DNA from 3 places in the Dactylosporangium thailandense genome. Region 1 is predicted to be linked to each of the others. Evidence: riboswitches for the same ligand, from Rfam matches in the RefSeq annotation. Region 1 holds a riboswitch; each other region holds the start of a gene.
The links. A riboswitch is a leader RNA that binds a small molecule or an ion and turns the genes downstream of it on or off. The one in region 1 is predicted to bind cyclic di-AMP.
Positions count from the first base shown of each region.

Region 1 (3,269 bases):
GACCCGGGCCGGGGTCGGCGGGTTCGATCCGGTGCTGGTCCTGCGGCTGCGGCCGGGCTGGTTGCCGGACGGGGTCGCGGCCGGCCCGAGCCCGTCGCTGTGGGCGGCGCGGCAGTCCGAGCGGTACGCCGACCAGCCCGCGACCACCGACTTCACGATCTCGCTCTACGCGCCCGGGTTCGTGCCGCGCTTCCTCGACCCGGCCACGAAGGCGGACGAGCCGGCGATGCTCCTCGACCCCGCGGACTCCCTCGGCGGGCGTCCGGCGCAGTGGTACAGCGAACAGGCCCACCCCGAGCGCAGCGGGCTGCTGTGGCAGTGGGCGCCGGACGCGTACGCCAGCGTGGAGGGGATCACGCCCGGCTCGGCGGCGCAGGACCGGGCCGTGTGGCGCCACGTCGCCGAACAGCTCGCCACGAACGCGCGCCGGCCGGTGCCCGTGCCGGGATACGTCACGGACACGCCGGCCGGCGTGGCGCTGATCGGCATGGACCGGGTCTTCGACCGCACCCGGCAGCGGTGGGCCACGGTGCTGGTCCTCAACCGCTACGCGTACGTGCCGCCGCCCGAGGGCCGGCCCCGGCCCGGCATCGAGGTCACGTTGACGCCGGGCGGAACCGTCGGCACGGTACACCTGGCCGACCACGAGGACGAGTGGACCATCGATCCCGTTCGCTGAGCGACTCAGGCGATCGCGGCGACGACCTCCGCGGCCCGGCCGGCGTGCTTCTGGTACGCCCCCGGGTACGCGGAGCGCTGCACCGCCTGGGCCGCGGCCGTGACGCTCATGCTCTGCCAGCCCGACACCCGGGCGAGCGCCGAGTAGAACAGCGCGGCCGAGTGCGCCGGGTCCATGAGCTCGGGCACGCTGCCCCAACCCTGGCTCGCGCGCTGCTGGAACAGCCCGACCGAGTCGTGGTCGGTCGAGACGGCGTCGTGCGGCAGCTTCATCGAGGACGGGACGGCCGGGCTGGCGACGTTGTAGAGGTCGCTCTCCTGCATCGCGGTGGCGACCGCCACGACGAGCCCCTTCTCGGGCACGCCCTGGGCGCGGCCCTGCCGGACGATCGCGGCCGCGTTGTTCATCTGGGTCTGGTTCAGCCCGGCGACCGGCCGCGGCAGGGCGGGCGGGGGCGGGGGGACCGGCGCGGGCGCGTCGGAGAGTGCGGCCTGCCCGTCGAGCTGGGACAGCACGAGCGAGGCGTCCTCGGTGTACAGCGGCGCGGGCGCGGCGGGCGCGGCGACCGGCGGGCGTGGCGCGCCGGCGGAGGCGGAGTGGCCGGCCGAGCCGGACGCGAGCAGGGTGGCGGACAGGACGACCGCGGACACGGCCACGGGCTTGACGGTCAGCAGTGATCGGCGATGACGCGCCTGGAATTGGCGCGGTAAAGGTTTCAGCAAGATCATTCCTCAGACGGATGCGGGCGCGCGCCATCGGCACGATCCCGTGGTGCGAAAGGGATCGCGCGGCGGCGAGACGAACGGTCAGCGGGTGGACACGGGCCAGGTCAGGTCCTGGCGATCACCCGTCCGAGGGAAAGACGACACAGGGCGTCGACGAACACGAGAAGGTCTCCTTCCGGTGCCGCCTACCGGGTTAGCTGACGGGTTCGGACGGGAGGATTCGCCCTACCGTGACTCGGTCACGGATACACCCCAAGGACTGCGATGGGTCCCCGGCTCACGACGCCGAAGTGAGCGTCGCGACTCGACGGCGCCCGCCCGGTGGCCCCGCATTTCGGAGCGCGTCGCCCGTGGCAGACCACCCGACAGTAACGGGGACTTCAGGACTCGGCCAGCCACAGCAACGGGATCCCACCCGGCGCACCGGAACGCTCACCGTGCGCTGTCACACGATCGGTCATCCCGCGCCCGTGCCGAGCGCCCTTGACCTGGTACATCGCCCGATCCGCCAGGCGCAGGGCGGCCCCGGCATCGAGCACCGTGTCATCGATCACGGCCGCCCCGACGCTGACCCGCACCCGCAACACGTGCCCGTCGTGCACCACCGGCGCCGAGACGGCCCGCTCGACCCGGTCGACGAGCGCGGCCAGGCCGGCCGCGTCGGTGCCGGGCAGGTCGGTGGCGAGCACCACGAACTCGTCGCCGCCGAGGCGGGCCACGGTGTCGCCGGGCCGGACGAGCGCGCACAGCCGCTGGGCCACGGCGACGAGCACCGCGTCCCCGGCGTCGTGACCGAGCGTGTCGTTGACCGTCTTGAAGTCGTCGAGGTCGCAGAAGAGCAGCGCCCCGACACCGTGTCCGGACCGGGCCCGGCGGACCGCGGCGGCGAGCGGTGCGGCCAGCGCGTCGCGGTTGGCCAGGCCCGTGAGCGGGTCCCGGGACGCCCGGCGCACCAGGTCGGCCTCGGCCGCCTTGCGCTCGGTGATGTCCTGGACCTGCAGGATGCCGAAGGCGGGCGGCCCGGCCACGATGGACAGCGTCGCGGCGACCCAGATCACCGTGCCGTCGCCGCGCACGCAGCGGATCTCGTAGTCGCGCACCTGGGTGCCCTTGCCCGTGGTCGCGGCGGCGAAGGCGAGCCGGGCCAGGTCGAGGTCGTCCGGGTGCATGAGGTCGGCGATGCGCAGCTCGAGCAGCTCCGCCTCGGTGCGGCCGAGCAGCTCGCACAGGGCGGGGTTGACGCGGGTCATCCGGGCCTGGGTGGCGCCGGCGAGGCCGAGCATGCACATGCCCGTACCAGCACCCGTGAAGGCCAGCCGGAAGGCCTCCTCACTGGCGGCGAGGTGACGGCGCTCCCGCTGCAGGGCCTCGACCAGATTGGCGTTGTTGATCGCGATGCCGGCCTGCGCGGCGAGCATCTCCAGCAGCTCACGCTGCAGCGGCCCGGGCCGGCGGCCGTCGGTGGGCAGGTCGACGCCGAGGATGCCGACCAGCTCGCCGTCGGGCGCCCGCAGCGGGGCGAACAGGGCGTCGAGCGGGTGCCAGCGCTCCGCCTCGGGCACGTCCTCGCAGCCGGGCACGGCGTCGGGCACCCAGGAGTGGATGTGATCGCTGTGCCGCTCGTGCGGGAGGTACCGCAGCTGCCCCCACGCCTCCGTGCGCCCGAGGTACTCGTCGAGCTCCGCCGCCGGGTACCGCGTCCCGAGCAGCGTCGCGCGCGCCTCCTCCGAGCCGGCCAGCGCGATCGCCTCGTACTCGCCCTCCGGGTGCAGGTAGTTGACCACGGCGACGGCGAACCCGGTCCCGTCGACGACGGCGTCCACGATGAGCTGCAGGGTCTCGGCCAGCGTGGTGCCGGTGTTGAT
Region 1 is NZ_AP029195.1:11,350,580-11,353,848, reverse strand. Features, by position in the region: gene AC6JBM_RS50985 (hypothetical protein) at 1-679, shown strand, start outside; gene AC6JBM_RS50980 (hypothetical protein) at 685-1,335, opposite strand; cyclic di-AMP (ydaO/yuaA leader) riboswitch at 1,572-1,711, opposite strand; gene AC6JBM_RS50975 (sensor domain-containing protein) at 1,785-3,269, opposite strand, start outside.

Region 2 (3,269 bases), 6.2 Mb from region 1:
TCGGCGACCGGGGCCTGCGGCGCAGCGTCTGGATCAACCCGTACATCGGCCAGCGCTCGCCCGTGTTCGAGGAGGCCGCCGCGGCCGGCTACCTGCTGCGCCGCCCGGACGGCACCGTGTGGCAGTCGGACCTGTGGGTCGCGGGCATGGGCATCGTCGACTTCACCAACCCGGCCGCGCGCGAATGGTTCGCGGGCAAGATCCGGACGCTGCTCGAGTCCGGGGTGGACGCCGTGAAGACCGACTTCGGCGAGCGGATCCCCACGGACGTGGTGTGGTTCGACGGGTCGGACCCGCAGCTCATGCACAACTACTATCCGTTGCTGTACAACCAGACGGTCTTCGACGAGGTGCGCCGGCACCGGGGCGAGGGCGAGGCCGTGCTCTTCGCCCGCTCCGCCACCGTCGGCAGCCAGCAGTTCCCCGTGCACTGGGGCGGCGACTGCGAGTCGACGTACACCGCGATGGCCGACTCGTTGCGCGGCGGGCTCTCCCTCGGCCTGGGCGGCTTCGGCTTCTGGAGCCACGACATCGGCGGATTCGAGGGCACGCCGTCCGCCGCGCTCTTCAAGCGTTGGGTGGCCTTCGGGCTGCTCTCCTCGCATTCGCGGCTGCACGGCTCGGAGTCGTACCGGGTGCCGTGGGCGTTCGACGAGGAGGCGGTCACCGTCACCCGGCAGTTCGCGCAGCTCAAGAATGCCCTCATGCCCTATCTGTGGGCGGCGGCCGTGGACGCGCACCGGCGCGGGATACCGGTCATGCGAGCGATGCTGCTCGAGTTCCCGCAGGATCGCACGTCGTCGTTCCTCGATCGGCAGTACATGCTGGGGCCGGACCTGCTCGTCGCGCCGGTCTTCAGCGACGAGGGAGACGTCGAGTTCTACCTGCCCGGCGGGGCGTGGACCAGCTACCTCGACGGCACCACGGTGAGCGGACCCGGCTGGGTCCGGCAGCGGCACGACTTCGCGTCGCTTCCCCTGCTGGTGCGGCCCGGCTCGGTGATCGCCCTCGGCGCACGCACCGACCGGCCCGACTACGACGACGCGCTCGCCCCGGTGTTCGAGGTCTTCGGGATGGCCGACGGCGACCGGCGCGTCGCCACGCTCTTCGACGCGGCCGGCGAGGAGCGTGTGGTCGTCGAGGTGACCCGGGCGGGATCGCAGCTGCGGGCGGTCGTGACCCGCGGGCTGGAGCACCTGATCGAGGGCTGGACCGTGTGCTGGGTCACCGGGCCGCGCGGCCCGCGGCGAGGACCCCGCGTGTCCGGCTCCGCCACCGAGCACACCCTGACCCTGGCCCTGGACTGAGCAACCGTCAGCCGCCGGCCCACGGATCTGACGGTCCGTGGGCCGGCGGCTGACGGCATGTCACGTCCTGATCGGACAGTGCGGCCAACGCCGCGTTGCGTAGTTGCGCGGAGAGCAGCTCTTCCAGCTAGCAGGTGTTTGCAGGGCCCGTGGCCTTGCGTAACGTCATTGATCGCTCGCCCCGGTTCGTGCTCACAACAGGTGGCGCCGGGACGGGCCCGCTGAGTCGTGCCATGCACGAGCCGGGGACCCACCGCACGTCTGGGGTGAATCCGTGGGCCGAGCGCCCGCGGTAGGGCGACCTTCGCGCCCGAATCCGTCAGCTAACCCGGTAAGCGGATGCGTAAGGGAGATTCGCCTGTGCACAGCCGCAACCCCCGCTGCAGCCAATCTCGCCCGGAGCGTGCGCGCCCGGGTCTGCGTCGATCATCGGCGGCCGAGCGCTAACCACACGTAGGGCGGACCGCCGCCGCGCGGCGCCGAGTGCGCTGCGGGCGAGCCGGGACGCGTTGCTCCGCGCTGCCCACGCCGTGTTGCGGTGGCTGGCCCCTGCGGCCTGCCCCGAGCGCCGTGCTGCGCGCACAACCCCCGATGCTCAACCCTGATCGATCACCCCTGCGCGGGGTGTTGAGGAGAGTCGCAATGCATGCTGAACCCGTACGTGAGCAGGCCGGCCGCATCCGAGGCATGCGCCGGGTGCGAGCGGTCGCGATCTCGGGCGCGCTGCTCGCCGTGACCGCCGCGGCCGTCAGCGCGTGTGGCCAGGCCGCCGACACGTCGTCGGCCCCCGCTGCCGCGGTAGGTGCGCCGGCGGGCGGGCTTGATGCCGCCCGGGCCGTGCCTGACCCGTCCGCTCCGGCGCCGACGCAGTCGACGCCGGCGGCCCCCGCGGAGAAGGAGCTCGCCTACGACTTCCAGTTGCAGCCCAACTTCTACTACTGCGGCCCGGCGGCCACCCGGATCGCGCTGACGGCGGCGGGTCACGCCATCACCCAGGACCGCGCCGCGTCGATGCTGGGCACCACCACGAACGGGACGAACTCGGCCCTGGACACCACCCGGGTGCTCAACAGCGTGATCGGCGACGGCCGCACGGTGTACCGGACCAGGGAGATCCCGGCCTACCCGGCGACGTCAGCGCAGGCGAAGCAGTTGCAGGCCGACGTGGTGTCCACCATCAGCAGCGGGCGGGCGGTCGTCGCCAACATCGCCGGGCACCTCACGGACAACGCCGGTGTCTACCACTCCTACGAAGGCGGGCACTACCTCACCGTCGTGGGATACCAGGACGGTGGCAGCACGGTGAAGATCGCCGATCCGGCCAACCCCCGGGGCGACGGCACCTACTGGGTCAGCGTCCCGAAGCTGGCCGACTGGATCTCCCAGCGGGGCTACTCGTATTGAGGTTTCCGGCCGCGAAGGTTCACCGGGGCTCAGTGAGCCCGGCGCCGAGTACATGACATAGATGAAGGCCGACGTGCCGGGGTGGCGCGCTCCGGGTTGGAGGCCTTCACATGACAGCACTGCGTCTCGCCCGCGGACGGCGATCGTCCGCGGCGGCGGTCGCGCTCGCCATCGCCGGCGCCGTGGCACTCGCGGCGCCGGCGATGAGCTTCGCCGCCACGCCGGGCGACAGCCGAGTGCGCTCTCGTACTGGCACGTGATTGCGAATTCCAGTAACGATCGGCGGGCGGGCGGCTCCACCCTGCCGTGCCTGGCATCGAGAATTGGGTGCCTGTCGTAGGAGCTGCGCTCGTACTCTCTGTTGGTGAGCGATATCAATGACTACGTGAGGTTGCGAGAGACCTTCAACGAGGACGCTGCACGCTATGACCGTGCCCGCCCTCGGTATCCAGTGCAGATGTTTGATGATCTCGCTGCGGCCGGGGTAGCGCCTGGGGCAAGGGTGCTGGAGATCGGCTGTGGCACCGGGCAGGCGACCGTGCCGCTGGCCGAGCGGGG
Region 2 is NZ_AP029195.1:5,160,046-5,163,314, reverse strand. Features, by position in the region: gene yicI (alpha-xylosidase) at 1-1,307, shown strand, start outside; cyclic di-AMP (ydaO/yuaA leader) riboswitch at 1,517-1,660, shown strand; gene AC6JBM_RS22375 (C39 family peptidase) at 1,950-2,711, shown strand; gene AC6JBM_RS22370 (class I SAM-dependent methyltransferase) at 3,076-3,269, shown strand, end outside.
Region 2: linked by a shared signal. The riboswitch ahead of AC6JBM_RS22375 (C39 family peptidase) and the one ahead of AC6JBM_RS50980 (hypothetical protein) in region 1 are both predicted to bind cyclic di-AMP.

Region 3 (3,269 bases), 1.2 Mb from region 1:
AGCTCGGCCCGCTCGGCCACGTCCGGCAGGGCCAGGATCTCCTCGACGTCCTGGTGGTCGATGCACGCGTCGATGAGCTGCATCATGAGCTGGTAGTTGGAGATCCGGAACTGGCGGAAGCGGCCCAGCCCGGTGCGGCTGTCCATCAGGAAGTTCAGCAGCGTCCAGCCGGTCGGCTGCAGGATTTCGGTGATGTCGTACTGCGCGGAGTCCGCCCGGTCCACGGCGACCATGAGCTCGTCGGAGACGTGCGGGAAGCGCTCGGCGCCGCCGTAGTGGTCGTAGATCACCCGGGCCGCCGACGGGGCATCCGCGTCGATGATGTGGTTGGTCGCCTGCCCATGGTGGAGTTTGGCGGCGCGCAGGGTCTCGGAGTGATGGTGGTCGAAGACCAGGTGGGCGCCGGGGGCGTACGGCAGGTTGGTGAGGATGTCCGTCGGCCCGACCTCCACCGCGCCGTCCTGCACGTCCTTCGGGTGCACGAACGTGATGTCGCCGATGAGGTCGAGGTGCCGCAGCAGGACCGCGCAGACCAGTCCGTCGAAGTCGCTGCGGGTCACGAGACGGTACTTCACTGCTATTCCCCCTGCGACGGAAACGGCCGGTCGACGGTTGCCCCATCGGCCGGCCGGTCGCGCGTCTGAGGATTACAGGATCGACAGGTGCACGTGATTCGTGTGGTCACTGGAGGGATCGCCGGCGACGCCGCTGTAATGGTGCCAGCCCACGGCCGGGGTCCAGATCTCCTTGAACCAGATGACGTACATGACGCCGAGCTGGTTCGCGTTCTTCACGAAGTACGCGGCCAGCGTGCTGCCGTAGACGTAGTCGTCACCGGAGGCCACGCCACCGAATCCGTTCTTCGTCTGGACCGAGAAGTCGCAGGCCCGGCCCTTGGGGTGCTCGTAGGGTCCGCTCGGGCGGAAGCACGCGACGAACCGCTTGAAGCCGTCCTTCTGCGCCTCCTGCATCGCGTGGAGCATGCGCGGGGTGATGCAGCCGGTGGTCGTGGGGTCATTGACGCTGCACGACTCCTTCGGCAGCGCGCCGCTGGACGTGCGCGGCACCGGGTCGGCGCTCGGCAGGTTCGCGGTGACGAAGCCCTTGCTCGGCCCGCCGGCCAGCTTCAGGGCGGTCTCCGCGTCCTTCTTCTTCTGCTCCATCGTCTGCACCTGCTGCTGCTGCGCGGCGACCTCGTCCTCGAGCGCCTTCTTCTGCGCGGCCTGGCTCTCCTTGAGCCCCTTGAGCTGGTGCAGCAGGTTGTCGTTGTGGTGGGCGATCTGGTTGATGGTGTCGGCCCGCTCGGCGAAGCTGTCCGGGGTGCCGGCGTCCATCAGCGCGGCGAACGTCGTCAGCGGGCCGGTGCGGTAGGCCGCGACGGCGATCGCGGCCACCTGCTCCTGGACCGTGGCCAGCTGGGCCTCGGTCGCCTGCAGCTGCGCGGTGAGCTCGCCCTGCCGCTTGACGGAGGCGTCGAACTTCTCCTTCGCCTCGGACCAGGCGCGGGTGCTGTCCTCGAGCACGGACCCGAGGGTCGGGTTCGCGCTGGACCCCTCGTCGCCGGTGTCGCCGCCGGGCTCGGCCGCGGCGGGCGTGGCGGCGAGCCCCCCGACTACCAGAGCCGCCAGCAGCGCGACGATCATGCGCCGGTAGGGATGTCGCGATGACATCTGGTTCGTTGTTCCTTCCGTCGGCCGCCGACCGAGTTAGCTGACGGGTTCGGGACGGAACGATCCCTACCGCCCCTCCGATCGGAAGGGCGGACTCACCCCAACGTAACGGTGGGTCCCCGGCTCGCCACGTGCGGCGATTGGGCGGCAGCCCCGCCCGGCGCCGGGGGCGGCGCCTGCTGGACGTGACCGTGGGTCACTGTACCCAGGGCGCTTCTTTTGCGCACCGCACCGTTTGTGCGGAGATCTTTATGACCAGCGATAAGTGACGCAGATCACTCGCCGCGGCCGGGCCTCAAGGCAACCGTAAATATTCTTCATAAAAAGATGACGTTCGCTCCTTCGAGCCGAAGTGCCTGGTCATATGGGCTGGTCAATCGGCTGGTTCAGAAGGAGTGATCAACGGTGTCGAGAGTGCGCCTGCTGGCGATGCTCGCCGCGGTGACCATCGCGGGCGGGGTGGTCGCGGTGTTCAACATGCTGCCCGCCTCGGCCGCGTCGTGCAGCCCCGCGTGGCAGTCCTCGGCGGTCTACACCGGAGGCGCGACGGTCTCCCGCAACGGCCACAACTACCTCGCCAAGTGGTGGACGCAGAACGAGGCGCCACCCGGGACCACCGGGGTGTGGCAGGACCAGGGCTCGTGCGGCGCCGGCGGCGGCACGCCGACGACCAACCCGCCCCAGACCGGCTCGGCCGGCGGCTGCAGCTTCCCGGCCTGGGTGCAGGGCCGCAACTACGTGACCGGCGACATCGTGAAGTTCACGGACGGCAAGTTCTACATCGCCGAGCACGACAACCCCGGCTACAGCCCCGTGATCAGCACCTGGTTCTGGGACCCGTACACCTGCTCGGGCACCGGCGGCGGTGGCGGCGGCACGACCCCGCCCCCCTCCAACGGCTCCTTCGTGGTCAGCGAGGCCCAGTTCAACCAGATGTTCCCGGGCCGGAACTCCTTCTACACCTACTCGGGCCTGGTGGCGGCGCTGTCGGCATATCCCGGCTTCGCGAAGACCGGCTCGGATGCCGTGCGCAAGCAGGAGGCGGCCGCGTTCCTGGCCAACGTGAACCACGAGACCGGCGGCCTGGTGTACGTCGTGGAGCAGAACACCGCGAACTACTCGCACTACTGCGACACGAGCCAGTCCTACGGCTGCCCGGCCGGCCAGTCGGCGTACTACGGCCGCGGCCCGATCCAGCTGTCGTGGAACTTCAACTACAAGGCCGCGGGCGACGCGCTGGGCATCGACCTGCTGCACAACCCGAACCTCGTGCAGACCGACTCCGCCGTCGCCTGGAAGACCGCCCTCTGGTACTGGAACACCCAGAGCGGCCCCGGCACCATGACCCCGCACAACGCGATGGTCAACGGCGCCGGCTTCGGCGAGACGATCCGGAGCATCAACGGCAGCCTGGAGTGCGGCGGCCGCAACCCGGCGCAGGTCCAGAGCCGCGTGGCGGCGTACCAGCGCTTCGTGTCGATCCTGGGCACGGGCACGGGGGCCGGCTCGCTGTCCTGCTGACCTTTCTCCCTCCGAACCCGGCGGCGGCCCTCCCATGGGGTGTGGGAGGCCGCCGCCGGGCGTTTCCGCCCCCGGGCG
Region 3 is NZ_AP029195.1:10,118,937-10,122,205, forward strand. Features, by position in the region: gene AC6JBM_RS45065 (exopolyphosphatase) at 1-575, opposite strand, end outside; gene AC6JBM_RS45070 (coiled-coil domain-containing protein) at 648-1,670, opposite strand; cyclic di-AMP (ydaO/yuaA leader) riboswitch at 1,680-1,827, opposite strand; gene AC6JBM_RS45075 (glycoside hydrolase family 19 protein) at 2,076-3,191, shown strand.
Region 3: linked by a shared signal. The riboswitch ahead of AC6JBM_RS45070 (coiled-coil domain-containing protein) and the one ahead of AC6JBM_RS50980 (hypothetical protein) in region 1 are both predicted to bind cyclic di-AMP.